One region of the Corynebacterium antarcticum genome, then DNA from elsewhere that is predicted to be linked to it. Evidence: riboswitches for the same ligand, from Rfam matches in the RefSeq annotation. Region 1 holds a riboswitch; the other holds the start of a gene.
The links. Region 1 has a riboswitch for cobalamin ahead of JIM95_RS09015 (FecCD family ABC transporter permease). Riboswitches for the same ligand answer to the same signal wherever they lie in the genome.
Positions count from the first base shown of each region.

Region 1 (19,327 bases):
CCAGAGCGTCCGCCGGCGCCGGGTGCCGAGCACGGTGGCCAGTCCGCCGCCGATGACGAATCCGACGGCGTAGGTGGCGAGCACCGCCCCCATCACGGCCGGTGAGTCGACGGACTGGTAGTGGGCGGGCAGCAGGATCACCAGGTACGGGACGACGAGCATCGTGGACACCAGTCCCATGATGAGCAGGAGGCGCACGATGGGGTGGGTGAGGATGTCGCGCCACTGGCGCACGACGCTCATGTCGGGGACATCCGGGTCCGTGTCCCCCGCGTAGCCACCGGTGTGCGCCACCCGCACGGTCGTGGTCAACGCTGCGGCGACTAGGGAACAACCCGCGGTGATCCACAGCACCGTGATAACCGGCTGCACCGCCATCAGCACTCCTCCGAGTGCGGGCCCGATCAGCGCGGCGACGCCCACGAGTGTCTGCATGATCCCGGCGAGTCTGTCCCGGGACACCCCGGACGTGGCCGAGACGTCGCCGAGCAGGGACTGCCTGGCGGCCATTCCGGGCACGTCACCGACGGCACCGAACACGGCGAGCCCGATGAACCAGGCGAGCGTCAGTTCCAGGGAGGCGTCGACGGCGATGAGAGCGACGATGGACAGTCCGCTGATCACGTCCGAGATCACGCTCATGGGTTTGCGCCCGAGGGTGTCGATCAGCTGACCCCCGATGAAGGACACGATCAGCCCGGCGACCGCGGTGACCGCTACGACGGTGCCCGCGGCTGCGGGGTTCCCGGTGCGTTCGAGGATCAGCCACGGCCACGCGATCAGCGCGATGGAGTTGCCGAACTGCGAGAGCCCCGCGGAGGAGAGGTACAGCCACGCGGAGGCGCGGTGCCGCGCCGGGGTGCCGGTCGTCATCGTGCGACCTCCGTACCCGTGAGCTGCCTGACCAGTTCGTTGAACCGGATGATGGCCGGAGGAATGTCCCCGATCACGGAGTCGAGCACCACCGATGCGGGGAATTCTCCCCTCCGGAGTTCCTCCTCGTCGAGCCGCCGGATGTAGTCGGCCGCCCGGCGGGCGATCTCCACCACGAGAGGATCGTCCGGCTCCACCGTCCACAGATGGCTGACGTCGCGCAGCAGCACCCGGTACTCCGCGGACTCGAGAGCCTCGGTCGCCCAGCGGACGCCGTCGTCGAACGTGTCCGGGAACACCGTCCGGTAGACCACCCACACCCGGCCGATTGCGCGGATGAATCCCTCGGCGACCCCGATCTCCCGCCACCGGCGGAACAGCGCCCCGTTCCCGTCGGACAATCCGACGAGTTCCGGGGATTTCAGTCCGGCGAGATGTCTGCGCTGGCCGGAGATCACCGATGCCTCCTCCGCGAGACGCCCGGCCACCCGTGACCGGACCCGGGTGAAGGTCCCGGTGTCCATCTCGGTGGCGCCGACGGGGAGCACCTCGAGAATGTCCGTCAACGTGAATCCCGCCTCGGCGAGGGACCTGACCCGGGCGAGCCGTACGGCGTCAGCCGGAGCGTAGATCCGTCGGCCCGCGCTGTCCCGCCCGGCGGGCGGCATGAGCCCGATGTCGTGGTGGTGCCGGATCGTCCGCGCCGAGACCCCCGCGAAGGCGGCGAGTTCGCCGATTGTGGGCATCGTCATGGGCCCGAGCCTAGGCGCTGCCGTTGCGGCAGCCGCAAGTGTCCGTCGCCCCCTCCAAGGTGGCGGTCCCCGCCGGACCGCTGTACGGACGGTGGACGGGCCCGGCTGAGCGGGAGTGATCCTGATGTCGCCCGATCAGGCCGTGAACGCCGGGACCGCACACCCCGCCGGCGGGAACACCGACGCGATCGACCTCGCGGTGGCCGGGTCCGGTGTGCGGATCAACCGCCCACCGCCGAGCGGTATCGTTCCCGGCCGCCCCGTGGACGACGCGACATACGAACCTTCCGTCCGCGGGACGGTGTCCCTAGCTGAAGTACTCCTGGCCCGGGACGGACGCCGGCAGCTTCAGCTCGGGGACGATGTCGGAGGCGGGGACGAGCTCGAGGTGTTCCAGGCCCTTGCGGACGTGCTCGGCGGCGTCGATGTTCAGCGGGCCGGCGGTCCACATCGCGTAGGGCAGGTTGATGAACCTGTTCTCCCTGACGGCGGGCAGGTCGCGGGTCACCGGGTTGGTGCGCAGCAGCTCGATCTTCTCGTCGAGTTCCTGTCCCGGGTACTCGACGAACACGAATGCGTCGGGTGCGGAATCGGCGAGCTTCTCCCAGCTGACCTGGACCCAGGTGTCCTCGACGTCGTGTGCCCCGTTCTCGGCGCCGGCGGCGTCGAGGATCGACTCCGGGGCGCCGAAACGCCCGGAGGTGAACACGGCGTCCGTGCCCGAGTCGAAGAGGAACACGACCGGGCGGTTCTCGGGCTGCGGGGCCTCCTCCAGGGCCTTCAGGCGTTCGTTCTGGTCCCGGATCACGGCCTGGGCGGTGTCCGGGTCCCCGACGATTTTTCCGATGTTGGCGAGGTCGGTCTCCACGGAGGTCCACGGGTCCACGATCCCGCGGGCGTCGGTCCCCTCCTGGCGGCACGCCTCGGTGAGGATGTAGGTGCCGATGCCCCGGTCGGCGAGGGAGTCGGGGGTGATGTTCTTCTCGTCGGACAGGCCGTAGCTCCAGCCGGCGACGTAGATGTCCGGCTGTTCGGCGACGATCTGTTCGAGCGAGGGGTACTTCTCGGCGACGTCCTTCAGCCCGTCGACGACGTCGGCTCCGTACTTGGCGGCGAGGATGTCGCGGTCGCGCTGCACGGAGCTGACCTCGGCGATCCTGTCCCGGCCGCCGGCGGACAGGACGGTGGCGATGATGTTGCCGTCGTTGACGAAGAGCTTTTCGGTGGCGTCATAAGTGACCTCGGTGCCGCAGTTCTCCACGGTCACCGGTCCCTCTGCCGCTTCGGTGCCGGCAGCCGCCGTGGTTTTCCCGTCGCTGGCCGTCGTGGCGGTTGAGTCGGTCGTGCCGGCGTCTCCTCCGGAGCAGCCGACCAGCAGGGTCGAGGTGGCCAGTACGGCGATGAGCGCCCTGGTCGTGTTCTTCATGGTGTTCTCCTTGGTTGGGTGGTGGTGGGTGGTGTTCGGACGGTCAGAGGGTGTCGACGATCAGGTGCGGGTTGCGCGCGTGATCCAGGTCGGCGATGAGGGCCCCGACGTCGAAGGCCGTTCGCATCCGGTCCGGGGTGAGCACCTGCCCGGACGGACCGGCGGCGAGGACGCCATCCCCGTGGAGCAGGACGACGCTGTCGAAGTACACCATCGCGAGATCGAGGTCGTGGACGGTGGCGATCACCGTCCGGCCCGTCGAGCGCAGCACCCCGAGCAGGTGCAGTTGATGGTGGACGTCGAGGTGGTTGGTCGGCTCGTCGAGCAGGATCACCGGGGTCTCCTGGGCCAGCCCCCGGGCGAGAAGGACGCGTCGGCGCTGCCCGCCCGAAAGCTGGTCGCACGGGCGGTCGATCTCGGCCTCCATGCCGACGAGCGCAAGGCTGTCGTGGACGATCTCGTTCTCGCGGCGGCCGCCGAACTCCCAGGGTCTCCGGTGGGGCAGCCTGCCGAGGGCCACCGTCTCGCCGACCGTGAGATCCCCCGGCGGGGTCTCCTCCTGCCCGACGAACGTGACCAGCTTCGCCCGCTTCCGGGGCGGCAGGCCGTGCACGTTCCGGCCGTCTATCTGAACCTCGCCGGAGTGGGGGCGGGTGATTCCGGCCAGGCACCGCAGCAGGGTCGATTTTCCGACGCCGTTGACGCCGACGATGGCGGTCATGGTGCCCGGCTCGGCGGACCAGGTGACGTCCCGAAGGATCGTCGTCCGCCCGATGCCGCAGTCCAGCGCTTCGATCTTCATGTCAGCCATCAGCTGTGCCCCTCGTAGCGGTACCTGTTGCGCCCCATGAGCAGCAGGAACAGGGGGGCGCCGAGAATTCCGGTCACGACGCCGAGCGGTATCTCCTGCGGTGCCGCCGCGACCCGGGACAGCACATCGACCCAGAGGAGGAACACCGCCCCGGTCGCGGCCGCGATGGGCAGCAGCCGGATGTGCAGGGAACCGACCATGAGTCGGGCCAGGTGCGGGATGACCAGGCCGACGAAGCCGATTCCCCCGGAGACCGCGACCATCGCCCCGACCAGGAGCGCCTGGATGAAGAACAGTGCCTGGCGGAGCAGGCCGACCCGCACCCCGAGTGCGGCGGCGGTGTCGGGGCCCGCGGCGAGCGCGTCGAGCCGGGAGGACAGCGACATGAGGATCACGACCCCCACGACGACGACACCGAGGGGCAGGACCACGCGGTCCCACTGGGCGCCGGCGACGGAACCGAGCATCCAGAACATCACCGACTGCGCCGCCCGGGATTCCGGGGAGCGGAACACGAGGAAGCTCGCGATCGCGGAGAACGCCGACGACAGCACCACGCCGGAGAGGATCAGCCGCAGGGGCGTGATGCCGCCCTGGATCACGGTGACGGCGTACACCGTGGCCGTCGCCCCGAGCGCACCGACGAGTGCGCCGCCGGAGAGCGCCCAGACGCCGAAGGAGCTGAACATCCCGAGGGTGATCACCGCGGTGGCCCCGACACTCGCACCCGCGGACACACCCAGCAGGTAGGGGTCGGCAAGGGGATTGCGCACGAGGGTCTGCATGGCGACCCCCGAGACCGCGAGCCCGGCGCCGACGATCAGGGCGAGCAGCCCCCGGGGCGCGCGGAGCTGCCAGACGATGGCGTCGACGGCGGGATCGGGGCCGACTCCGCCGCCGAGATGCGCGCGGACCACAGTCCACACCTCGTCACGGCTGTACTCGACGGACCCGAAGGTCAGGGAGATGACGAAGCTGGCTGCCCCGACCGCGACGAGGATCAGGAACAGCAGGGGGGTTCTCACACGTCGGAACACTCGGCGCCCTCTCCGGGGCGCGTGGGGCAGTTGTGACGGAAGTCAGTCACTCTTACGCTCCTCGCCCGGAACGATCCGGGCCATCTGGGTGCACCGGATCGCGCGGCACGGACCTCTGAACTAGCTGAGCCGGCAGGTATTCGGACTCGAGGATCACCGCCCCACGGAACCGGCCTTCCCGGCGGTATCGACCGCCAGTGACCCCGACGCCCCTTGGGGGCGGTCGGTCACACTCCGTGGAACTTCTCTCTCACCGCTGCGCGCAAGTCCCGGATTCACACCGGGTTGCCTCTTCGTTCGCGGGCACTGCTGCCCGACCGGCTCACTGGAAGAATCCCTGAAATCGTAGCAGGGGGTGGGCCACGACCGCAGCAGATTCACTCACACCTCCCCCGCCCGAGTGCGCACGTTCTAAGGTGGTGGGCATGGACATGACACTGAAGAAGGCCGAAGACGTCAACACAGCAGCCGTGGTCACCACCGGGCTCATCGGTGGGTGGATCACCGCCCGCGAGACCGGGATCCGGCCCCTCGGCGGGGTACTGCTCGGCGCGGCGGGCGTCTGGGCGGCCCGCGGCTGGGCGGCGAAGAAGGGGCCCGTCACGGCCACGGCCCTGACCGCCCTCTACGTCGGGGCGTTCGGCGCCTCGCATCCCCTGGCGAAGAAGATGGGCTCCTGGCCCGCCGTACTCACCGTCACCGGCGCAACAGCCGCCACCGCGTACCTGGCGAGCGACCGCGACTAGGCCCACAAGCCGCTCGGGCATACGAAGAGGGGTCGGTATCCGGATCCGGATACCGACCCCTCTTCGTGCAGACGGTCAACGAGGGAGTGTCAGGCCCGGCCGGCCTCGAACGCTGCACCGACCCGGTAGAGGCGGTCATCGGAGAACGCCGGGGCCATGATCTGCAGACCGACGGGAAGCCCCGTGTCCGCCGCGAGACCCGAGGGCAGCGACATACCGCACACACCGGCGAGGTTCAGCGGCAGCGTGCACAGGTCGAAGTTGTACATCGCCATCGGGTCGGAGACCTTCTCCCCCAGCTTGAACGCCGTGGTCGGCGTCGTCGGGGAGATCAGCACGTCGCACCGCTCGTAGGCGCGGGTGAAGTCCCGGGCGATGAGCGAGCGCACCCGCTGCGCCTGCAGGTAGTAGGCGTCGTAGTAGCCGACGGACAGGGCGTAGGTGCCGAGCAGGATCCGGCGCTTGACCTCGGGGCCGAACCCGGCGGCACGGGACAGCGACATGACCTCCTCGGCGGAACGCTGGCCGTCATCGCCCTCGCGGAGGCCGTAGCGCATGCCGTCGAAGCGGGCGAGGTTGGAGGACACCTCGCACGGGAGGATGAGGTAGTAGGCGCCGAGCGCCTCGTCGAAGTGCGGGCAGTCGACCTCCACGATCTCCGCGCCCTGGCTCTTCAGCTGTTCGACGGCGGCGTGGAAGGAGTCGAGGACACCGGTCTGGAATCCCTCGCGGTCGAACTGCTTGACCAGACCGATCTTCACGCCACTCAGATCACCGGAGGCCCCGGCGCGGGCGGCCCCGACGACATCGGCGACGGGACGGTTGACGCTCGTCGCGTCGAAGGGGTCGTGGCCGGCGATGACCTCGTGCAGCAGCGCGGTGTCGAGGACGGTGCGGGCCGTCGGGCCACCCTGGTCCAGGGAGGAGGCGCAGGCGACGAGCCCGTAGCGGGACACGGTGCCGTAGGTGGGCTTCACGCCGACGGTGTCGGTGAGTGCGGCCGGCTGGCGGATGGAACCGCCGGTGTCGGTGCCGATGGCGAGCGGTGCTTCACCGGAGGCGAGGGCGGCGGCGCTGCCGCCACCGGAACCGCCGGCGGTGCGCTCCGGATCCCAGGGGTTGCGGGTCGGGCCGTAGGCCGAGTTCTCGGTGGAGGAGCCCATGGCGAACTCGTCCATGTTGGTCTTGCCCAGGATCGGGATGCCCGCGGCACGGATCCGCCCCGTGACCGTGGCGTCATAGGGGCTCATGTAGCCCTCGAGCATCTTCGAGCCGCAGGTCGTCGGGGCGTCGGTGGTGGTGAACACGTCCTTCAACGCGAGCGGGACGCCCGCCAGCGCGGAGGCCGGCTCCTCGCCCGCGTCGAGGGCGCGGTCGACCTCGGCGGCGGCGGCCAGTGCCTCCTCCTCGCCGACGTGCAGGAAGGCGTGGATCTCACTGTCGACGGCGTTGATCCGGTCGAGGTGCGCGCGGGTGACCTCGACGGAGGTGGCCTCACGGGAGTGGATCTTCCCGGCGAGTTCGGCGGCGGAAAGCCTGGTCAGTTCGTCGCCCGAGGCGGTGTAGCGCAGATCGGTGGTCATCTAGTCTTCCTCCCCGAGGATGTGCGGAACCTGGAAACGCTGTTCTTCGACGGCGGGCGCCTGATCGAGCGCCTGCTCTGCGGAGAGGGTCGGCAGCACGACGTCCTCACGCATCGGGGTCTGGATGGCGTGCGGGTGGCTCATCGGCTCGACGTCCGAGGCGTCGACGCTCCGGACCGCGCTGACGTTGGCGATGATGTCGTCGATCTGCTCCACGAAGGCGTCGAGCTCTTCGTCGGTGAGGGCCAACCGGGACAGTTTGCCGAGGTGTGCCACCTCTTCACGGGAAATCTGGGACACGTCTGTGCTTCCTCTTTTCACGTCTTAGTCACGTCGGAGCGCACCCTACCCCGTGATTCCGGCGGCATCGAGGGGCCACACGGGGCGGGGACCGGTACGTCCGTTGCTTGGTGTGCACACCACTTTAACGCACGGCCCCGGCACACCCGCCGCCCAGCCGCCGGGAAGCCGCCGGGGCGGACCTGCACCGTCCCCGACACCGCCACGGAGGTCCCGTCCCCGTCCGCCGGGCGCAGGACCGACCCGCCGGGCCGCGGTGGGCCGTCGCGCGACGCACGGCGACGGCGGCTCTCGTGGTGTCAGCCCCCGACCGCCGCCGGGAAAGACCGCCGGTCACCGCCGCTCCGCCACGGTGACCGGGGGATGCCGAATCAAATGAACTCGCGGCACCGGGTCACCGGAACCCGCGGGAACTTCGGCGGCCCCACGGGCGTTGTCTGTGTGAACCGGTGCCCGCCACATCCGGACCGGGAACAGTTTCCGGGCCTTCCGGCGGCACTCTCCCGCGGGGCCGACCGGCCCCGTACCACGGAAGAACGACGACAACCCGCGAAAGGTCACCTGCTGACGATGTCCTACCTCCTCCGCGTGCTCCTGCCCGACGTCCCGGGAAGCCTCGGCCAAGTGGCGGAGGCGCTCGGCCTGGTGGAGGGCAACATCCAGTCCGTCGACGTCGTGTCGACGTTCCCGGACGGCACCGCGATGGACGACATCGTCGTCTCCCTTCCCCCGACGCTGCTCCCGGATTCCCTGATCAGCGCCGCCGAGCAGGTCGACGGCGTCCAGGTCGACTCGATCCGTCCGTTCTCCGGGACGGTAGACCGGCGCGGCCAGATCGAGATGCTCGCACTGGTGGCCAGGCACCGTCGGAACATCAACCGGGCGATGACCGAGCTGGTCACCGTGCTCCCGCGGACGATGACCTCCGGGTGGGGTGTCGTCGTCGACACGGAACCGAGGCTCAACCGGATCGCAGCGTCGCAGGCCGCTCCGGAGGATGACGGCTCCAACCCGCAGGCGACGATCGGGACGGCCCGTGTCCTCGACCCGGACCGGGACACCTGGATCCCGGATTCCTGGGCCCTGCTGGACTCGGCGCTCGCCGCCACGCCGATCCGCGGGACGAGTCTGGCACTCGTCGTCGGCCGTCCCGGCGGGCCCGACTTCCTCGCCAGCGAGGTCGAGCACCTGGGCCACCTCGGCGACATCATCGGTTCTATCCTGAAGTAGCGGCCACGGTCGCGGGCACTCAGTCCCCGGCCGCCACCGCCTGCGCCCCTCCCGCCAGGAGCAGGTCGAAGCCTGCCTCGTCGAGGATCGTCAGGCCGAGCTCCCGCGCCTTCGTCTCCTTGGATCCGGCGTTCTCCCCGACGACCACGAAGTCGGTCTTCCTCGACACCGACCCGGAGGCCTTCCCTCCCCGGGAGATGATGGCCTCCTTCGCGCTGTCGCGCGTGTAATTCCCGAGCGCCCCTGTGACGACCACAGTCAGGCCCTGAAGGGTCTGCTCAGGGAGCTCATCGACCGGGTCCTCCATGGTGACCCCGGCCTCCGCCCATGCGTCGACGATCGCGCGGTGCCAGTCCACCCCGAACCAGTCGAGGAAGCTCCGGGCGATGATCTCCCCCACGCCCTCGGTCTCGGCGAGCTCGGTGACATCCGCTGAACGCATCGCCTCCAGGGACCGGAACCTGGACGCGAGCGCCCGCGCGGCGGTGGGGCCGACGTGCCTGATGGACAGGGCGACGAGCACGCGCCACAGCTCGACCCGTTCCGCGGCCTCCCTCAGGTTCTTCAGCAGCTTGTGGCCCTGGGCGTTCACCTTCCCGGCCTTCGTGGTGTAGACCGATGACCGCTCCAGTGCGTCCTCGGTGAGCGCGAAGAGCCCGGACTCGTCGGTGAGGATCCCGCTCCGGATGAGATCGATGGCCCCCTTCTCCCCGAGCGCCTCGATGTCGAAGGCCCCACGGCCGGCGAGGTAGGTCAGGCGTGCGGAGAGCTGGCCGGGACAGCTGCGGGCGTTGGGACAACGCCAGTCGGCGTCCTCGGCGCGGGTCGGGGCGAGCCGGGTCCCGCACTCGGGGCAGAGCGTGGGGAACACGAAGGTACGTTCCGTCCCGTCGCGTTTCTCGACGACCGGCCCGAGAACCTCCGGGATGACCTCCCCGGCCTTCCGGATGACCACGGTGTCCCCGATCAGCACCCCCTTGCGGCGCACCTCCGTCTGGTTGTGCAGGGTCGCCATGGAGACGGTGGATCCGGCGACGAGGACCGGTTCCATCACGGCGAAGGGCGTGACCCTGCCGGTGCGGCCGACGCCGACCTGGATGTCCACCAGGCGGGTCGTGACCTCCTCGGGCGGATACTTGTAGGCGATGGCCCACCGGGGGGCCCGCGATGTCGAGCCGAGGGCGCGCTGGGCTGCGAGATCGTCGACCTTGATCACCACCCCGTCCATCTCGTGGGTCGCGTCGTGCCGGTGCTCGGCCCAGTACCGGACCCGCTCGTGGACCTCGTCGACGGAGTCGACGGCCCTCGTGTACGGCGAGACCGGCAGCCCCCAGTCCGCGAGCGCGAGGTAGGCGTCATACTGCGACCGCGGGGCGAATCCCTCGACCGCACCGATTCCGTGGCAGATCATCCGCAGGCGACGTTTGCGCACGTCCGCGGTGTTCTTCTGACGCAGGGAGCCGGCTGCCGCGTTCCGGGGGTTGGCGAAGGGTCTGCCGCCGTCGGCGATCCGGCGGGCGTTGACCTCGGCGAAATCCTCGATCGCGATGAATACCTCACCCCGGACCTCGAGCAGGTCGGGCACCGGGTGGTCGGGGGTCGCGGTCAGCTCGTGGGGGATGTCGTCGATCACCCGGGCGTTGGCGGTGATGTCCTCGCCGATCCGCCCGTCGCCGCGGGTGGCGGCACGCTCGAGGCGCCCGTCCCGGTAGACCAGGTCGATCGACAGGCCGTCGATCTTGAGCTCGGTGAGGTACCTGGCGGCGGGGGTGCGGGCCAGCCACTCGTCCAGTTCCCCGGTGTCGAAGACGTTGTCGAGGCTAAGCATCCGCTCCGGGTGCTCGACATTGGCGAAGCTGGAGGTCCCGTCGACCGGTGCTCCGACCTCCATCGTGGGGCTGTCCGGGACCGCGAGTTCCGGGTGCTCGGCCTCGAGCTGCTGGAGCTCGCGGAAGAGGGCGTCGAAGTCCGCGTCCGGGATCGACGGCTGGTCGTTGTAGTAGAGATCCCTGTGGTGGCGGACCTTTTCCGCGAGTTCGGTCCACCGCCTGCGGAGCCCGGTGTCGTCACCGTCCCCGATCGCGTCGGTTCGGTCTCCGGGGGTGTTGTCGCTTCGATTCACGGCTGCCAGTCTAACGACCCCTCCGACGGGCCCCGTCGCCCCGTCGGACACGGCCCGGTGACGTGTTGTCTAGGGTTGTGGCATGACGAACTTCGACCCCTCAGCGATGCTCTCCTTCGACCTGGAGACCACGTCAGCGAACCCCATCGAGGCCCGTATCGTCACCTCGGCGATGGTGCGCATCGAGGGCGGGAACGTCGACCCCGTCGAACTGCTGGCGGATCCCGGGGTGGAGATTCCCGCGCAGGCCTCCGAGATCCACGGAATCACCACCGAGTACGCCCGCGAGCACGGGCGCCCGCACGACGAGGTCCTCGCGGAGACCGTCGAACGCATCCGCAGGGGCTGGTCGGAGGGACTGACGCTGATCGTGTTCAACGCCGCCTACGATCTGACGGTGCTGCGGAAACTCACCGGGGACTTCACCGTCACCGGACCGGTGTTCGACCCCTACGTGATCGACCGGGCGAAGGATCCCTACCGGAAGGGCCGCCGGACACTGGGGTCCCTGTGCGAGCACTACAAGGTCCGCCTGGACAACGCCCACGAGGCCACCTCCGATGCGGTCGCCGCCGCCCGCGTGGCATGGGTCCAGGCCCGCAAGTGGCCGGAACTGGTGTCCATGGACACCGACGAGCTCATGGAGAACCAGGCCGTCTGGCACCACAACTCGCAGACCAGCCTGAAGCGCTACTTCGAGGGACGCGGTCGGGATGCCTCGGACATCAGCACCTCGTGGCCGATGCGGGGCTGATCAGTGCCGGATCCCGATACAGGGGTTCCACGGACGCCGGGGACGAGGACTCCTCCACCTGCCGGGCGGTGATGCGACTCCGCCCGACACGCGCATGCGCGCAGCAGCCGTCTCCGGGTCTTCAGAGGCCGCGCGGGGAGCGGACCGGCCCCGGCCGGCACGGCGGCCGGGGCGGTCACCACGTGCAGCGGAAAGTGCCCGACCGTGGGTCCGGGCGCCGGAGGATGCGGTGCCCGGGTGGGAGGTCCGTTCCCTCACCTCGACGGGGATGATCGCCCGGAAACGGGGAGAAGCCGGGGAGAACACCCCCATAAATCACCCCCGATCCGGTAAAACCGGGGAGCCCGGGTGAGATCTTCCGAGACATCATTAAGGCCGCAAAACCATCGTGCCTGCCGATTCTCCCTCCAACCAGGGGAAACAAGGCCCCCGCCGGGTCAGGGTGAGCCCGTGCCCTAGGAATTGACGGGTTGGAACCGTGCTGACGCAATGCGACGATCAGTGCTTGACGGCATCAATGTCCGAGTACGCACGCACGTCGACCACCTTGGTGAAAACAACAGAGGGATCAACCATGACCCAGATCTTGGATTCAACCCGGGACACCGCGCGACCGACACCCCACCTGACCCGGAGGGAGGTCGAGGTCGCCCGAACCTGGTTCCGGTCCCGTTCGAAGGCCGTCGCGGCCAGGCACCTCACCATCCGCGAGGACACCGTGCGCAGCCACATAACCAACGTGAGGAACAAGTACCAAGCGCTGGGGCGGGACGCCGGGACCAAGTCCGCCATGAAGGCGAGGATGCTCGAGGACGGCTTTTTGGAGGAGAGCGACTAGAGGTCGCCGGCATCCCGGGTGAGCATTCCCGCCACGGTCCGGGATGCGGTCAGCGCACGGACCGCGACATCCGCGGGCACGGCGGACAGGCCCGCCCGGGGATGAACGTCAACCATCGAGGTGAGCTGATTCCGGTGCAGCCCGAGTTCGTCCCAGAGACGGGCGATCCGCACCGCAACCTCCCGTGAGTGCCCGTTCAGATCCCCGGAGGCCGGGAAGCCGGTGAGACCGACGGGAATGGCGCCCAATCCCACCCTGACGCCCTCCGAGACAGCGGTACCGAGACCGTCGAGATGCGTTGCGTCCTTGACGTGCCGTGGATCAAGGAGAACGGTGTCCGCACCGCTGACACCGGCGACCTCCCAGAGCGGCGGTGCCGCGGTGAGGTTGAGCAGTACCTCGGACACCCCGGCGTCCCGCAGTTCTCCGCTGAACGCACGCAGCCGTTCAGCTGCGTCCGGGCCGGGCACCGCGCGGATCGTGTCGTAATCGGATGTTCCCCGCAGAGTTCCCCGACACACGTCCGCGAGCAGGGGTTCGTCCACCTGGACCACCACTGCGGAGCCGAATCGACGGTGGACGTCCGCCACGTGCTCGAGCGTGCCGTGGATCAGGGCGCCGGTGAGGTCCCTGAGGGCTCCCCGGTCGGTGATGGCCCGGTGGCCGTCGGGGAGTTCGATCGCGGCGGCGAGCGTCCAGGGCCCGGTCACCTGGATCTTCAGTGCCGAAACCCCGGATCCCCAGACGTCGCCGCAGGTGTCGAGATCGGCCTCGACGAGGTCCCTGGAACGCCGGGTGAGCAGCTGCGGCCTGGCGCACAGACGCCAGGCCCTGGGCCCCGGCTCGACGTACAGTCCCGCCAGGAGGGCCGCGGTGCGTCCGACCGGATCGGATCCCACCCCGCGAGCGGGTAGCTCGGGGAAGGCCGGGAGATCCCCGGTCTCCCCCAGCACTATCTCGGCGGCCGCCGCCGGGTCCGTACCGGGCATCGGGCCGAGACCGAAACCCCGGCTCCGGGAGATGTCCGCGGTCATCCGGCGGACTCCGTCCCGCTGATCGTGCCGGAGCCGATGACGATGTCCCCGCCCGGGTCCGGGAGGTAGAGCACGGCGGCCTGTCCTCGGGCGACACCGGAGAGCGGGTCGCGGAGCGCGAGTTCCATCGCGTCGCCGTCCGTGTCGACCCGCGCCCGGCACGGGACCACCCCGCCGTGGGCGCGCACCTGCACCTCGCAGTCGAACTCACCGGTCATGCCGGGATGGAGGACCTTGAGCCGGTCCGCGTGGATCACCGACACCGCGAGTTTCTCCCGCGGCCCGACGGTGACCGTCCCGGTGGCGGCGTCGATGTCGGTGACGTACCTGGGTCGGCCGTCGGCGGCCGGTTCCCCGAGTCGCAGGCCCTTGCGCTGGCCGATGGTGAACGCGTGGACGCCGTCGTGGTCACGGAGCTCGCGTCCCGTCTCGTCGACGACCATGCCGGGGCGCAGGCCGATGTGGCGTCCGAGGAACGCCTGGGTGTCACCGTCGGGGATGAAGCAGATGTCGTAGGAATCGGGTTTCTTAGCCACGGCGAAACCCATCGCCGCGGCTTCGGCACGGATCTCGGGCTTGACGGTGTCGCCCACCGGGAACATGCAGCGGCTGATCTCGCCGGCACCGAGTACACCGAGAACGTAGGACTGATCCTTGTTCGGATCGACCGCACGCCGCAGGTAGCCGTCCCCACCGTCACACGGCTGGGTGAGCCGGGCGTAGTGGCCGGTCGCGACGGCGTCGAATCCGAGCGCCACGCCCCGCTCCAGGAGCGCGGTGAACTTGATCTTCTCGTTGCACCGGAGGCAGGGGTTCGGAGTCTCCCCGTGGGCGTAGGAGTCGATGAAGTCGTCGATGACCTCGGCGCGGAACCGCTCGGAGAAGTCCCAGACGTAGAAGGGGATGCCGAGTGCGTCACAGACACGACGGGCATCGGCGGAATCCTCCAGCGAGCAGCAACCGCGGGCGGACTCCCGGACGGTCTGCGGGTCCCGGGAGAGCGCGAGGTGGACTCCGGTGACGTCGTGCCCGGCTGCCTTCGCCCGGGCTGCGGCGACGGCGGAATCGACGCCGCCGCTCATCGCCGCAAGTACTCGCATCGTCACTGTCCTCCCGTTTCTCCCTGTTCCCGTTCACGGCCCGGTACCACGCTGACCGCGCGGTGAGCCGTGCCCCAGGGTAGCGGCCGATGGAGGGATCCTCCCAACCGCGTGAGACTCACCGCCCGCAGGACAGTTCCGGCTCTCCCAGGACCGTCGCGGCGAGCAGGGACATGCCCGCGGGGAGGGCGACCGTCCCGAGGTCCGCGGTGCACGTGGTGTCGTCGGGATCGAACGCCGTCACGGAGAACGGGCCGGTCGACGGATCACCGCCCCAGGCGACACCGAGCGCGCGACCGTCACCGTCACCGGTGACCGTCGCCCCGGCGATCCCGGTGAGCTCGGAACCGACACTGCGGAACCGGGGCTCCGGGGTGAAGGTGTAGCTTTCGACCAACCCATCGCCGCTGATGCGGTGGATCGAGCCGTCGGCCGCGGTGCCCTCGGAGGTGTCTATGCCCCGGACCTCGGACGCGGGGCGGAAGGTGTCGACGGTGGTGCGGGTGGCTTCACCGCCGTCGACGGTCACGGCCGTACCGTCACCGGACACCCAACTCACCGTGTCGTCGCAGCCGGCACGGCCCCACACCGGGGCAGGTCCGGCGGGGAGCACCTCCGAACGGATGTCCTCCGGACCTGATGCCGTGATGCGGGAGACGGCCACATCCTTGCCGAGCTCCCCGCCATCGAAGCTCGGCGCCGGGGAGGCGGCCTCCAGCCAGGCGATGTGTCCGTCGGCGCACCTCGTCAATCCGACCGGAACCGAGTCCGAGGTTGTGGTGAAGGTCTTACCGTCCGTGGTGACTGTGACGATGAGGTGCCGGTCCGGGTACTGGCCGTCACCTACCGCATAGGCGAAGGTGGCGCCGTGACCGTCCTCCGAGCTGACGGAGTCCGTGACGAATCCGGTGGCGTCGCCCCCGGCATGGGTGATCTCCGCCAGGGCGGCATCGAAGACGGTCACGCCGGAGGATTCGGCGACGGCGACGGCGCCGTCGGCGAGTCGGACGATCGCGGGGCGGATCGATCCGGGGCCGGACGTCAGGGTGGTGACGGTCCCATCAGAGGGCGAGACCGAACCCACCTCGGTCGCGTCATCGTTGCCGGTCACGACGATCAACCGGTCATCGCGGCCGGTGGTCGACTCGCCCGTCGTCATCTCCATCGGGCTCCCCGAGGGTTCTGCCACGGTGGTGTCAGCGGGGACAGAGGAACACGCAGCGACGAGAGACATCGGTAGCGCCAGTGCCACGAGGGACAGGAACAGGGGATGCTGGCCGGTTTGAGCTGACATGTTCGATCTCCGTTCGTCGGGTGCGCGGAACGGGCCCATGCTACCGGCCCGGGATCTGGCCGTCACCGATGTCGGATACCGGCCCGGTCGATCACGGGGCCGCACCGATCGACCGGTCGTAAACCTCAGGCCATCCCCGCGAGCCTCGCCCGGGCCACCACGTCGGCGATGACCTCGAGCACCCGATCGACGTCGGCTTCGGTGTTCGTGGGACCGAGTGTGAAACGCACGGCCCCGCGGGCGTCATGCTCACTGACCCCCATCGCCAGCAGCACATCACTGGCCCTGTTCACACCGGCGGAACAGGCGGACCCCGTGGAACAGGCGATCCCCGCGCTGTCCAGCAGCATGATCAGGCTGTCGCCCTCCGCACCGGGGAAGGACAGGTGCAGGTGCCCCGGGAGCCGGTCGACGTCCGCGCCGTGGACCAGGACGTCGTTGACGCGGTCCAGGATCCCGGCCTGCAGCCGGTCTCGCAGTTCGGCGATCCGGGCGGCGGCCCCACTCAATTCGGAGACCGCCTCGGTGAGGGCCGCGGCAGTCGCGACGGCACCCGCCACGTCGGCGGTGCCGGGTCGGATGCCGCGTTCCTGTCCCCCACCGAACAGAACAGGTGCCGGAGCGGGTGAGCGTCTGGCGATGAGCAGTCCCACCCCGCGTGGCCCGCCGAACTTGTGCGCCCCGGCGGCGAGCGTGGTCGCGCCGAGTGCGGCGAAGTCCACGGGCAGGTGTCCGACGACCTGGGTCGCGTCCACGTGCACCGGTGTCCCGGCGGCGGCGCGGGCGCAGATCTCTGCCACGGGCTGGATCGCGCCGGTCTCGTTGTTGGCCCACATGCACGTGGCCAGTGACGCCCGTGTGTCCAGCCGGGAGTCCGGGACGACCACGCCACCGGGCCCCACGGGAAGCAGGTCGAGACCGGCGCCTTCCCCGGCCAGTGCCTTGACCGTCTCCGCGACGGCCGGGTGTTCGATCGGGGTGGAGATGATCCTTCCCCGACCCGCGGCACGCCAGAGCCCCTGGACGGCGATGTTGCAGCTCTCGGTGCCTGAACCGGTGAAGATGACCTCTATCGGCTCACAGCCGAGGGCGTGGGCGATCCGTTCCCGGGCTTCCTCGAGGGCCGCCCGGGCGAGACGCCCGGACGCGTACTGACCGCCGGGGTTGAGCAGTCGCGCGGTATCAGCCCACGCAGCCACGGCGCACGGGCGGATCGGGGCGGTAGCGGCGTGGTCGAGGTAGTGCAGCGATTCCGGCACGGAACTATCCCTGCCTGCGGCGCTTGATCTCCTCGGTGAGTGCCGGGGCGATGCTGAACAGGTCCCCCACGACGCCGAGATCGGCGATCTCGAACAGGGGCGCGTCCTCGTCGTTGTTGACGACGACGATGGTCTTGGAGGTCTGCATACCGGCCTTGTGCTGGATGGCGCCGGAGATGCCGAGACCGATGTAGAGGTCCGGAGAGACGGACACACCGGTCTGTCCGATCTGGTACTGGCCGCCGTACCAGTCATGGTCGATGGCGTCACGGGTGGCACCGACGGCTCCGCCGAACGCGTCGGCGAGTGGTTCGACGATGTCGGTGAACCCCTCGGCGGACCCGACACCGCGGCCACCGGCCACGACGATCTTCGCCTGTGCGAGGGCGGGTCGCTCGCCGCGTTCGGCGGGGGTGAATCCGGTGACACGGACGTCCTTCTCCCCTGCGCCGGGCAGTTCGAGGGTGACGAGTTCCCCGGCACCGGGACGGGGATCCGCGTCGACGGCTCCGGCGCGCACGGCGTAGATGGGACACTCGCCGCCGACGGCGGCGGTGACGGAGATCGTGTCACCGAAGATGGACTGCTGTGCGGTGCGGTCGGCGTTGACCCCGACGACGTCACACAGGACGCCGGACCCCAGGCGTACGGCGAGACGGGCGGCGATCTCGTCACCGGCGGGTGACGAGGGGACGAGGACCGGGGCGGGGTTCGAGGACGCGAGGATGGACAGGGCGTCGACCGCGGGGAGGACGAGCCGCTCGCCGACGTCCGCACCCTCGGCGGCGACGATCTGGTCGGCACCCGCCGCGGCCAGGGCCTCGGCCAGCGGAGCCGCGGTTCCCGGGGCTCCGACGACGACGGCACTGACGGCCCCGAATGCGCGGGCGGCGGTGATCAGTTCTGCGGTGACTTCGTCGAGCGCGCCGTCGGTGTGCTCGACCAGTACGTATGCGTGGGACATTGCGGGTTCTACTCCTGGGGTTGCGTGGATCTGCGGGGCGGGACGTGCGACTAGATGAGGTTCCGGGACTCGAGGAAGTCGGCGATGGCGACGGCGGCCCGGCCGTTGTCGCGGATGATCTCACCCTGGCTGCGCTCGGGGCGTTCGGCGGCGGCCGTGACCGCGGTCGCGGCGTGGGCTCCCCCGACCTGTTCCGCGGTGGCGGCGGTGTCCGCCAGGGACAGGCGCGTGATCTGGGCCTTCTTCGCGGCCATGATGCCCTTGAAGTTGGGGAACCGGGGACGGTCGGCCTGGTCGGTGACCGAGATGATCGCCGGAAGGGTGGCGGCGAGCTCGAACTCACCCCGCGGGGTTTCCCGGACACCCGTGACGGTCCCCTCCGCGGCGTTGACGGTGGCGCTGCGCAGGTGGGTCAGCGCGGGGATGGTGCGGTACTCGGAGAGGATTCCAGCCATTCCCCCCATCAGTCCGTCCGAGGACCGGTTGCCGGTGACGATGAGCTTGAGGTCGTCCAGCCCCAGGGCGGACGTCGCCGCATCGATACCGCAGGTCAACGACCATGCCGTACCGGGCAGATCCGAACCGGCGATGCCCTCGTCGGACAGCAGGACGGCATCGTCGACGCCCATGGCGAGCGCCTTGCGCAGCGCCTCCTCCGCGCGGCCGGTTCCCGCGGTGAGCGCGACGACCCGCCATCCCGCGTCGGCGTCCGCCTCGCGGATCTTCAGCGCCTGCTCGACGGCGTACTCGTTGATCTCGTCGATGACCTCATCGACGTTGTCGCGGTCGAGGGTGAAGTCCTCGGACAGCTTCTTCTGCGACCAGGTGTCGGGGACGTGCTTGACCAGTACCACGATCGTGGGCATGCGGTGTGGGCCTTCCTTGTTTTCAGGTGTGACGGGTTTCGTGGTCGTCCGTGGGTCAACCCTCCGGTGGCGGAGGGGACACCACGGCTCCCAGGCTGGCCGCCAGTCTAGCCGCCGTGGACGCTCCCGTCGCCACCGGGCGAACAACCTGTCAGCTGCGGTCAACGCCCCCGGTCCGGGGACCACAGACCAGGGCGACGCCGGCTGAACCGATCCTGGTCACCACGACAGCCATGGGGCGTTCACCGGCGGGTTTGAGGTTCCGGCGGAGTTTGTCCGGATCGATGTCCACGCCACGCACGAGTATCTCCAGCGCGCCGCATCCGTGGTTCCGGAGA
Region 1 covers NZ_JAENIP020000003.1:358,880-378,206, reverse strand. The annotation lists gene JIM95_RS09035 (MFS transporter) at 1-873, opposite strand, end outside; gene JIM95_RS09030 (MerR family transcriptional regulator) at 870-1,625, opposite strand; gene JIM95_RS09025 (ABC transporter substrate-binding protein) at 1,933-3,051, opposite strand; gene JIM95_RS09020 (ABC transporter ATP-binding protein) at 3,095-3,862, opposite strand; gene JIM95_RS09015 (FecCD family ABC transporter permease) at 3,862-4,899, opposite strand; cobalamin riboswitch at 5,014-5,236, opposite strand; gene JIM95_RS09010 (hypothetical protein) at 5,325-5,645, shown strand; gene gatA (Asp-tRNA(Asn)/Glu-tRNA(Gln) amidotransferase subunit GatA) at 5,735-7,228, opposite strand; gene gatC (Asp-tRNA(Asn)/Glu-tRNA(Gln) amidotransferase subunit GatC) at 7,229-7,528, opposite strand; gene JIM95_RS08995 (ACT domain-containing protein) at 8,099-8,758, shown strand; gene ligA (NAD-dependent DNA ligase LigA) at 8,778-10,838, opposite strand; gene JIM95_RS08985 (3'-5' exonuclease) at 10,963-11,634, shown strand; gene JIM95_RS08980 (LuxR C-terminal-related transcriptional regulator) at 12,209-12,472, shown strand; gene JIM95_RS08975 (uroporphyrinogen decarboxylase/cobalamine-independent methonine synthase family protein) at 12,469-13,506, opposite strand; gene mnmA (tRNA 2-thiouridine(34) synthase MnmA) at 13,503-14,606, opposite strand; gene JIM95_RS08965 (hypothetical protein) at 14,725-15,900, opposite strand; gene JIM95_RS08960 (cysteine desulfurase family protein) at 16,026-17,159, opposite strand; gene JIM95_RS08955 (electron transfer flavoprotein subunit alpha/FixB family protein) at 17,164-18,123, opposite strand; gene JIM95_RS08950 (electron transfer flavoprotein subunit beta/FixA family protein) at 18,174-18,989, opposite strand; gene JIM95_RS08945 (class I SAM-dependent methyltransferase) at 19,141-19,327, opposite strand, start outside.

Region 2 (9,835 bases), on a different contig from region 1:
GTCCGCACCGGCCAGCTTCAGCTTCGCCAGCGGGAGGTGGAGCAACTGGGGTGAGATACCGCCGACGGTGATGTCCCCCTGCGTCATCGCGGCGGCGTACGCCCAGGTTCCCGCGACGATCCGGTCCGCGACGACGGTGTGCTCCGTGGGTTGCAGCTTGTCGACGCCGGTGATGGTGAGTGTGTTCGTCCCCGCGCCCTCGATCCGGGCACCCATCTTGTTGAGGAGGTTGCACAGATCGACGATCTCCGGTTCACGCGCCGCGTTGTCCAGGACGGTGACGCCCTCCGCGAGTACGGCCGCAGTGAGAATGTTCTCCGTGGCCCCCACCGAGGGAAAGTCGAAGGCGACGGTCGCGCCCTTGAGCTTCCGGGCACTCGTCACCAGGCAGCCGTGACGGATCTCGGTGACCGCCCCCAGCCGTTCGAGGCCGCTCTGGTGCATGTCGAGGGGGCGGGATCCGATTGCGTCTCCACCGGGTAGGGCCACCACCGCCTTCCCGCAGCGGGCGGTGAGGGGTCCGAGCACGCACACGGAAGCGCGGAACTGCCGGACGGCGTCGAAGTCGGCACTGCTGCGGAGTTCGGCGGGCGTCGTGATCCGGACATCGGACCCGTTGATCTCCACCTCGCAGCCGAGCCCCCGCAGAACGTCACCCATGAGGGGTACGTCGAGGATCTCCGGGCAGTTCCGGAGGAGGGTCGTCCCCTCCGCGAGCAGAGCCGCGGCCATGAGTTTCAGCACGCTGTTCTTCGCGCCCGTCACCTTCACGGAACCCGAAAGTCGTGCGCCGCCTGTCACCAAGAATCGTTCCTTCACAGTGCCCCAGCCTAGTGGTTGGCCCGTCCTCATGTGCGCGGGCCGCTCCCCCGCCCCTCACGCACCGGGTTTTTTGTCTAGCGTGGGGACATGGCCGTACACCTCACGAAGATCTACACCCGCACCGGAGACGACGGCACGACCGCGTTGTCCAACTTCGAGCGGGTCCCGAAGAATGACGCACGTCTGATCGCCTACGCCGAGTGCGACGAGGCGAACTGCGCGATCGGTCAGGTCCTGGCGCTCGGTGACCCGCCGGAGGAGATCGTCGGGGTCCTGCGCCGGATACAGAACGAACTCTTCGACGCCGGGGCGGATCTCGCCACCCCGATCGAGGAGTCTCCGAAGTACCCGCCGCTGCGAGTCGCCCAGTCCTACATCGACGGGCTCGAGTGCGACTGCGACAGGTTCAACGCCGATCTCCCGTCCCTCAACTCATTCATCCTCCCCGGAGGAACGCCGGCCGCAGCACTGCTGCACACCGCGCGCGTCATCGCCCGCCGGGCCGAGCGGGCAGCCTGGGTGGCGGTGGAGAAGCACCCGGACACGACGTCGGTTCTTCCCGCGCGCTACCTGAACCGTCTGTCCGACCTCCTGTTCATCCTGGGCAGGGTCGCCAACAACGGCGACGACGTGCCGTGGGTACCGGGCTCCGGGCGACACGACGGGCGGTAGAACGCGGCTGACCCCGGACGCGGTGCATCCGGGGTCAGGGGGACAAGGGGGATCAGGGCAGTGCGCCGATCCGACGTGCCGCGTTGACGGCCTCGTAGCGGGTGTGCGCGCCGAGCTTGCGCATGACGCTGCGCAGGTAGGACTTCACGGTCTCCGCACCGATACCCATCTCCTCCGCAGCCTCGACGTTGGTGTGCCCGAGCGCCACGCAGGCGAGTACGTCGAGTTCCCGCGCGGACAGCTTGGTCGTCTGCTTGACCCGGACCGGAGTGACCATCTGGTCGCACAGCTCCTCCAGCTCGAGCCGGAGGGACTCGTCCTCGACCCGGTTGGCGAGCATCCGGAGCTTCGAATGGGTGGACCGGATCTGTTCCCACTCCGCACCATTCATGATGCGGCCGGACTTCGCTCCGGCGCGCCCTCCCTCGCTCCGGCGCACGGCGCAGTTGATGGCCAGCTCCTGCTCGAGGGTCCGGGCGGTCATGGTGACCTCCTCGATGACCTTGTCCCCGAGACGCACCGGTGAGTGCACGCCGACGTAGAGGACACCCCGGATCTCACGGTGCACGATGACGGGAACAGCGACGAGGGAGAAGAGCCCCTCATCCTGGATGACGTTGTCGTACTCGTGGGAGATGACGTTCGCACGGGTGTAGTCACTGACGCCGACCGGGCGCCTGGTGGTGACGACCCTGCCGCCGACGCCGCAACCGTGATCGATGACGAGGTTCTGGAGTGCCGGGGTCCTGAGCCCAACCCAGGCGCTGATCTGGAGCCTGTTGTCCGGCAGTACCGTCGCGAACATCGTCACCGGGATTCCGGTGGCCGTTCTCAACGACGAGAGCGCGGTGCGGATCGCTTCTTCGTCGTCTTTCGTACGTTGTGAGTCCACATGTACCTCCTGCGCATCCACCCGGTCAGGTGCCCCCGTCGGGCGAGCCAACATCTTTCCAAGGTGCAGTATAACCACTCCCCAGGGGGTGATGAGCCCGTCAATATCGGTAATTTTTCCCAAAATCAGGAAAACGGGCGTCCGGCTAAGGGGTGATGTGGTCTATTCCCGGCCCCCTCCCGATACCCCTGGCGTCCGGCGGCCGTGAACACAGTCCGCACAGCGCGGGGGAATGCTCCCCAATGACCGGAAATGCACCCCAAACAACCGCGGACCAACCCCGGTGGAGGACGCCGTTTACACCGCTCAGCTGGGCAGCAGACCCGCTGCCGAAAGTGGTTCGAAAATATTTTCGCAGGAGGGGAAAAATGGCGTTTCCCCCCTCCACAGGAGGGGTCGACGCCCCGACCCGTCGAAACTGATGCCCCCCACAAATCACCCCCGTTTCCGTCCCGGTTCAGACATTGAACGTAAGTAACATCACGTTTCTGATGACATTTTCCGCTCTCCCCTGTGCCCCCACCTCGGGGGTAGCCACCAATTCAGGGCAGTTCCTGTGGGGCACTGACCCTCCGCCCCAGGGCACGACTCACCAGCGGCGCCCAGGGTAGCCCGAGGCGGGCCCGTTCCATCAGATCCCTGTCCGTGAGAATCTCATCGACGCCGCCACCGGCCAGCCGCCCGTCGGTCAGCACCACCGCGGTGTCGGCGAAGGCGTAGGCGAGGTCGACGTCATGGGTGGACAGCACCACCGCCGTGCCCTTCGCGTTCAGTTCTTCGAGGGTCCGGAGGAGCTGCCGACCGCCCGCCGGGTCGAGGCCCGCGGTCGGTTCGTCGAGGAGGAGGACCGCCGGATCCATGGCGAGGGCGCCTGCGAGCGCCACCCGCTTCCGCTGCCCGTAGGACAACTGGTGGGGAACGCGGTCTGCCAGATCCGCCACCTCGGCCGCCGTCATGGCTGCATCGACCCGCCGGGTCACCTCATCCCGGTCGAGCCCCATGTTGACCGGACCATAAGCGACGTCGGCGGAAACGGACGTCGCGAAGATCTGGTCGTCGGGTTCCTGGAGCACGAGCTGCACCCGTCGGCGGACGCGATCCCTCCCCGCACGGTTGTAGTGCACTGGCTCGCCGTCGAGACGCAGTTCCCCGCGATCGGGTTTCCATGCCGCGGCGAGCAGCCGGAAGAGGGTGGACTTGCCGGAACCGTTGGCGCCGAGCACCGCGATCCTGGCGCCGGTGTCGATTCTCAGATCCACGGACCTCAACACGGGAAGCTCCGGGCCGTGGGAGAAATCCACGTCGACTAGTTCAACGAGTGGTGTTGCTGGGTGTGACACGGGTCCTCCATAGATGGGACGGTGCGTGGGCGGGATCGGCAGGTGGTGAGGAGATCCGGTTCACCGGAAGATGAGTCCGATCGCGGCGACAGCCGCCAGAAGCGCGACGCTTCCGATGATCACCGGCCACCGGACGGGTCTGCTGGCGTGGAGGGTGGAGATCTCCGAGATGTCGGCGCGGAGCTCCATCCCCTCCTGGAGCGCACGGGCACGGGAGAAGGAGAGCACGAAGAGGCTCGCGGCCTGGCCCGCGACCGAGTGGATCCAGCGCCTGCGGCTACTGTGCCCGAGGCGTGCCGCCTGCGCCTCCCACATCGTCCTCGCGGTGGTGATGAGCGTGCCCGTCATGCGGTAGGTCAGCATCGTGATGTGGACGAGCGGCGCGGGCACCCCGACCGAACGGAACCACACCAGCTGCTCGGACATGGGGGTGGTCAGGGCGAAGAGCATGGTCGCCGACATACCGACAACCGTGCGGGCGAGAACCGTCGCGGCATCGACCAGTCCGCCGTCGATCCAGCGCAGGCCCGACGTCGACACCGAGAACACCAGCGGCCCGAGGCCCAGCAGTATGAACGTGGCGGGCGCCAGGATCAGTCCGGCGTACAGCCGGGGCGGCACCTTGGCGGATACCGCGAGCAGAATCAGCACCGCGGCGATGATGGGCAGTGCCGGCAGCGGGGGGAGGGAGATGGCCAGTACGAGAAGTCCCAGGATGAGCAGGACCTTCTCCCCCACGTTGACACGGGCCCACGGAGAGTTCGCCGCGGCGACCTCCAGAGCGTTCATGACGTTAGCTCCGACGCGATTCAGGCATCAGTGCCGGGCTTGGGCCCCGCTGCTGCCGTCGTGCCGGTTGCCCCGGACTCCCGCGCCCCGCGCTCCTCGGCACGGGTACGGCCCCGGTAGTTGCCGATCGCGAAGCCGAGCACACCGGCGCCGAGTGCGGCCTGGAAGGCGAAGAGGCCGGACTCGACCTCACCCGGCAGCTCGCCGATGAGCGGGCTCGCCCACGGCTCGTAGTCGGGGTCCTGCTCGGCGACGATTTCCTCGGCGGCACCGTCCGAGCCGCCGAACTGCTCCTCGGCGTCGGGGTCACCGAGGTTGTAGAACATCGGGAATACCGCGATCGCCGCGGCGAGAACGATCAGGGCAATGGTGACGGCGAGTCCGCCGCCCTTGTTGTTTGTGTTGGACATGGTGGGGTTCTCCTCAGGCGTGTTCTTCATGGTTGTGTTCTTCACCGGCGTGGAGCCGGCCGACTACGGACAGCTCAGGTCAGCTCACGGTGGCGGGCTCGCGGGTGTCCGTGTTCCGGATCCGGGAGAACACGCCGAGGACGTCGAGTTCCTTGGTCGCGATGACCCGCAGGCTGCGGAAGATCAGGACGGTGACGATGCCCTCGACGATCGCCAGAGGGATCTGCGTGGTCGCGAACAGCCCGAGGAAGGTGAGAACGGAATTGACGAATCCACCGGCGTGGTGGGCGAGCGCCAGCTGAACGGAGGTGACCATGTAGGTCGAGAGGTCGGCGAAGAACGCCGCGAAGAAGATCGAGATGTCCGCACCCGCGCCGGCACGGCGGAGCAGAACCCACACCCCGTATCCGACCCAGGGGCCGACGATCGCCATGGAGAAGATGTTGGCGCCGAGGGTGCTGATGCCGCCGTGGGCGAGGAGCAGTGCCTGGAAGAGCAGGACGATGCCGCCCATGAATGCCATCACCGGGGGCTTGAACAACACGGCGCCGAGGCCGGTACCCGTCGGGTGGGAGCTCGAGCCGGTGACGGACGGGATCTTGATGGCCGAGAGAACGAAGGTGAACGCTCCGGCAGCCGCGAGGAGAAGCCCGGTTTCGGGTGCCTTGGCGAGCTGCTTCTTCACCGCCCATCCACCGTGGACGACGAACGGGGCTGCAGCCGCGGTCCAGGCGAGAGCCTGGCCGGCAGGTAGAAAGCCTTCTGCGATGTGCATGACTGTACTTCTCTTTCTGGGACGGGTCCGACACCTCGCGGACCGACTGGTCAACTCACGGTCGCAGCCGGTCTCCTGGCTTTGACGGTCGTCAACGGGAACCGGATACCTCGGTTCTCCTACGAAACCTCGACACCGCGCCTTCCCACCCTGAACCCCGGAGGATCCCGTACAGGCAGTGGCGTGCTGCGGCGTGAAGCCCCTGGCGGCGGACAGATCCACCATCGGCGACAGTCATACAGTGGCGAGGGCCGCTGCCGGATTCCCACCGGCATTCCCGATCACTGCGACGTGTGGAACGGTAACACGTGCGCAGGCCGAATGAACCCCGAAGCTGGAAACACCTACCCTCATTCAGGGTCCCGTATCCGCTGGTGAAAACAGTTTCCCCATCTGACGTCACCGAATCCGCACCAGCGGGCGCACATAGCACGAAATAGACCACACTGTCTATATTGCGGTCTATTTATGGTGTAGCGTGACAGCCAAAGGCCGTGCCCGCGGCAGCCAACAAACTGATGAACCGGAAAATCCTCTAAGGAGAACCCTCATGGCGAACATCCACGACAACATCACCGACACCATCGGAAACACGCCCCTGGTGCGGCTGAACCGGATGACCGAGAACCTGGACGCAGAGATTCTGGTCAAGCTCGAGTCATTCAACCCCGCGAACAGCGTGAAGGACCGGATCGGATTGGCCATCATCGATGCCGCCGAGGCCGACGGTTCCCTGAAACCCGGTGGCACGATCGTGGAAGCGACCTCGGGGAACACCGGTATCGCACTGACCATGGTCGCTGCGGCCCGCGGCTACCACGTCATCCTGACCATGCCGGAGACCATGTCGATGGAGCGTCGGGTCATGCTCCGCGCCTACGGCGCCGAGATCGTCCTCACCCCGGGTGCGGCCGGCATGCAGGGGGCCGTCGACAAAGCCAACGAGATCGTCGCGGAGAACGAGGGCGCGATCCTAGCGCGGCAGTTCGCGAACCCCGCCAATCCGGAGATCCACCGCTCCACCACCGCGGAGGAGATCTGGAACGACACCGACGGAAAGGTCGACATCTTCGTCACCGGAGTCGGCACCGGCGGCACGGTGAGCGGCGTGGGGGCGGTGCTGAAGGACCGCAGGTCGGACGTGGAGATCTACGCCGTCGAGCCCGCCGAATCCGCGCTGCTGTCCACCGGCAAGGCGGGTCCCCACAAGATCCAGGGGCTCGGCGCGAACTTCGTCCCCGAGGTCCTCGACCGCCGGATCCTCGACGATGTGCTCACCGTGAGCAACGCGGACGCGATCGCGACCGCCCGTGAGCTCGCCCGGAGCGAGGGCATCCTCGGCGGCATCTCGACGGGGGCCAACGTGCGTGCCGCGCTCGACCTGGCCGCCCGTCCGGAGAACGCCGGCAAGACCATCGTCACCACCGTCTGCGACTACGGCGAGCGCTACGTCTCCACCGTCCTCTTCGACGACATCCGGAACTGATCCCGCCGAGGAACATCGCGTGGTCGGGTGCGCACAGCGCCAACCCGGTCCGCCGGTTCCGGTCGCCCGACGTCCGGGCAAAAGGCGGCCCTGCTGCGCTGATAGGATTGGCTCCCATGTACCGGCTGCTGACGATGATCAGAGAAGACCTGGCGAACGCGCGTGAGCATGACCCCGCGGCCCGGGGCGATGTCGAGAACGCCATCGTCTACTCGGGGCTGCACGCCATCTGGTCGCACCGCGTCGCCCACGCCCTGTGGACGCGGGGCCTGCGCAGTCCCGCGCGGATCCTCGCCCAGATCACCCGTTTCCTCACCGGTGTCGAGATCCATCCGGGCGCCACCATCGGCCGCAGGTTCTTCATCGACCACGGCATGGGTATCGTCATAGGCGAGACCGCCGAGATCGGCGACGGCGTCATGCTCTACCACGGGGTGACGCTCGGCGGTCAGGTCCTCACCCAGACGAAACGGCACCCGACCCTCGAGGACAACGTGACCGTCGGTGCCGGCGCGAAGGTGCTCGGACCGATCACCATCGGATGCGGAAGTGCGATCGGAGCCAACGCAGTGGTGACCAAGGACGTGCCGGCCAATCACATCGCGGTCGGTATTCCGGCGGTCAACCGACCACGCAAGACCAGTGAGTGCAAGAAGCTCGTCGACCCAGATCGCTACGTCGACAAGGAACCTCCGCTGTTCTGACCGGACCACGACAACAGGAAAACGCCCCCACGCTCACGCGTGCGGGGCGTTTTCCTTCGAGAATCGCCGCTACACCGGTCCGGCCAGCCCGTCGGCGTACTCCCGGTTCTTCCCGATGAAGTGCTCCACCGCGGAACAGGTCGCGCGGTAGGTCAGGTTCGCCTCGAGCGAATCGTCGAGTGCGAACCGGATCAGGGGCCCGCTCAACCCGCGCCCCCGGAAAGCGGGGTCGACGACGGTGTGGTTGAAGTCCCGCACAGCGGGGCCGTCATTCTCCGGAGCCTCCACGGTGTAGGCGGCGTACCCCGCCTCGGAGCCGTCAACGGTGATGACGTAGCGGTGGTTCTGCGCATCGTGGAACACACGGGTGCCGGTCTCAGCCATCGGTGTCGCCCCTTCTGTCGGAGGTGTGACCCCGCCGGCACCGATGGACCCAGAGAGCGCACAGCGGGTGGCCCGCTCGTCCGCCGGTCGCCGGCGAGGTGATGAACGTGCACGAATTGTAACCCCTCGCGGCGACGATGTCGCGCACCTCGGACCACTCACCGGGAGTGAGGGACAGTTTGCGGGAGAGCACGAACCCGACGGTCCGCCCGGGATTCCCGACGAGCACGGTGGCGCCGTCGGCGGACATCCACGTCATCCGTCAGTTGGTCGGGCCGTCGGGGTTCTCGGACGGCGCACCGTTGAATCAGACGCGGAGCGAAGTCTGCGTCGCCGGATCGGCACCCCTGACCCCCGCCCTTCGATGCCGGAGGGGTCCGCTGAACCAGTGTCGGTGCACGAGTTCACCACCCGGACCGTGTACGGACCTGTGATGGTGTACTCAACGGTGGTGTCGTGGGCGCGCTGCAGCCTGAAAATGTGCGGGGCCAACACGATCTTGTGCCGGGTGCCCTGATGCGCCTCCGGGTCAAGGTACGGGAGCTACGGCAGTTCCCCACCGCTCGACACCGTCGTGGTGGGGAGTGACGACCCGGCGGGTGTGCCGTGGAACCTCGCCGGGGGCGCCGTGGCGTCGACCGTCGGCGCCACGGCAGGAGCGGCCGGCTGTGCCGCGGCCCCGCGGATGTTCATGCCCCCCTTTGTGCAGCGAGGTGCAGCAGATTGGCGCCACAGTGCACGGGGACAGACAAAAACGCCCCCGGGAAACCCGGGGGCGTCATTGTGGCCAGAGCCAGGATCGAACTGGCGACCTTCCACTTTTCAGGCGGACGCTCTACCGACTGAGCTATCTGGCCAAAGAACATCCGTAGACGTTCTCGCGACCCTGACGGGACTCGAACCCGCGACCTCCGCCGTGACAGGGCGGCGCGCTAACCAACTGCGCCACAGGGCCTTGATTGTGCACGTGGGGGTTACCCGTTGCACGAGAGGAAACTTTACACAGCGGCGCGATTTTCGACAAATCCACAGCACAGGCGGCACTTATGACCTCCACCAGACTCTTCCCGCCAGACTCCCGGCACTTCGCCATTCCTTCGGGGACAGGCACCCCGGGGAGATCCATCGAAACAGCGAGAAACCCCGGTAGCCCTAGAACTACCGGGGTTTCTGCGACCCTGACGGGACTCGAACCCGCGACCTCCGCCGTGACAGGGCGGCGCGCTAACCAACTGCGCCACAGGGCCTCAATTTTCTCGCACTTCTCCACTGGGTGGAAAAGTGGTACTCCCAACGGGATTCGAACCCGTGTCGCCGCCGTGAAAGGGCGGTGTCCTAGGCCCCTAGACGATGGGAGCTCGCAACTGGACAGCAGTGATGCTCACTGCTCTCAGCGGCTTGTTCAGAATATACTTGGGAAATGGCTGTGGCACAAAACCGCAGTTCAAAGATGCTGGTCAAACGTCCCGTCACTTTACCGGCATTCGCTCATCAGAGACTCTGGCACGGTGGAATACAGAGCTTCCGTGACCCCGCGCGGTCATGTGCACCCCATCCGCCC
Region 2 covers NZ_JAENIP020000005.1:1,072-10,906, reverse strand. The annotation lists gene murA (UDP-N-acetylglucosamine 1-carboxyvinyltransferase) at 1-819, opposite strand, end outside; gene JIM95_RS11255 (cob(I)yrinic acid a,c-diamide adenosyltransferase) at 910-1,494, shown strand; gene ramA (acetate metabolism transcriptional regulator RamA) at 1,547-2,386, opposite strand; gene JIM95_RS11245 (energy-coupling factor ABC transporter ATP-binding protein) at 2,929-3,726, opposite strand; gene cbiQ (cobalt ECF transporter T component CbiQ) at 3,787-4,515, opposite strand; gene JIM95_RS11235 (energy-coupling factor ABC transporter substrate-binding protein) at 4,536-4,925, opposite strand; gene JIM95_RS11230 (energy-coupling factor ABC transporter permease) at 5,005-5,700, opposite strand; cobalamin riboswitch at 5,750-6,004, opposite strand; gene cysK (cysteine synthase A) at 6,251-7,186, shown strand; gene epsC (serine O-acetyltransferase EpsC) at 7,303-7,890, shown strand; gene JIM95_RS11215 (GNAT family N-acetyltransferase) at 7,960-8,274, opposite strand; gene JIM95_RS11210 (lipocalin family protein) at 8,267-8,533, opposite strand; gene JIM95_RS11205 (hypothetical protein) at 8,818-8,967, opposite strand; tRNA gene JIM95_RS11200 (tRNA-Phe) at 9,059-9,131, opposite strand; tRNA gene JIM95_RS11195 (tRNA-Asp) at 9,156-9,229, opposite strand; tRNA gene JIM95_RS11190 (tRNA-Asp) at 9,448-9,521, opposite strand; tRNA gene JIM95_RS11185 (tRNA-Glu) at 9,557-9,632, opposite strand.
Region 2: another riboswitch for cobalamin. It lies ahead of JIM95_RS11230 (energy-coupling factor ABC transporter permease); the one in region 1 lies ahead of JIM95_RS09015 (FecCD family ABC transporter permease).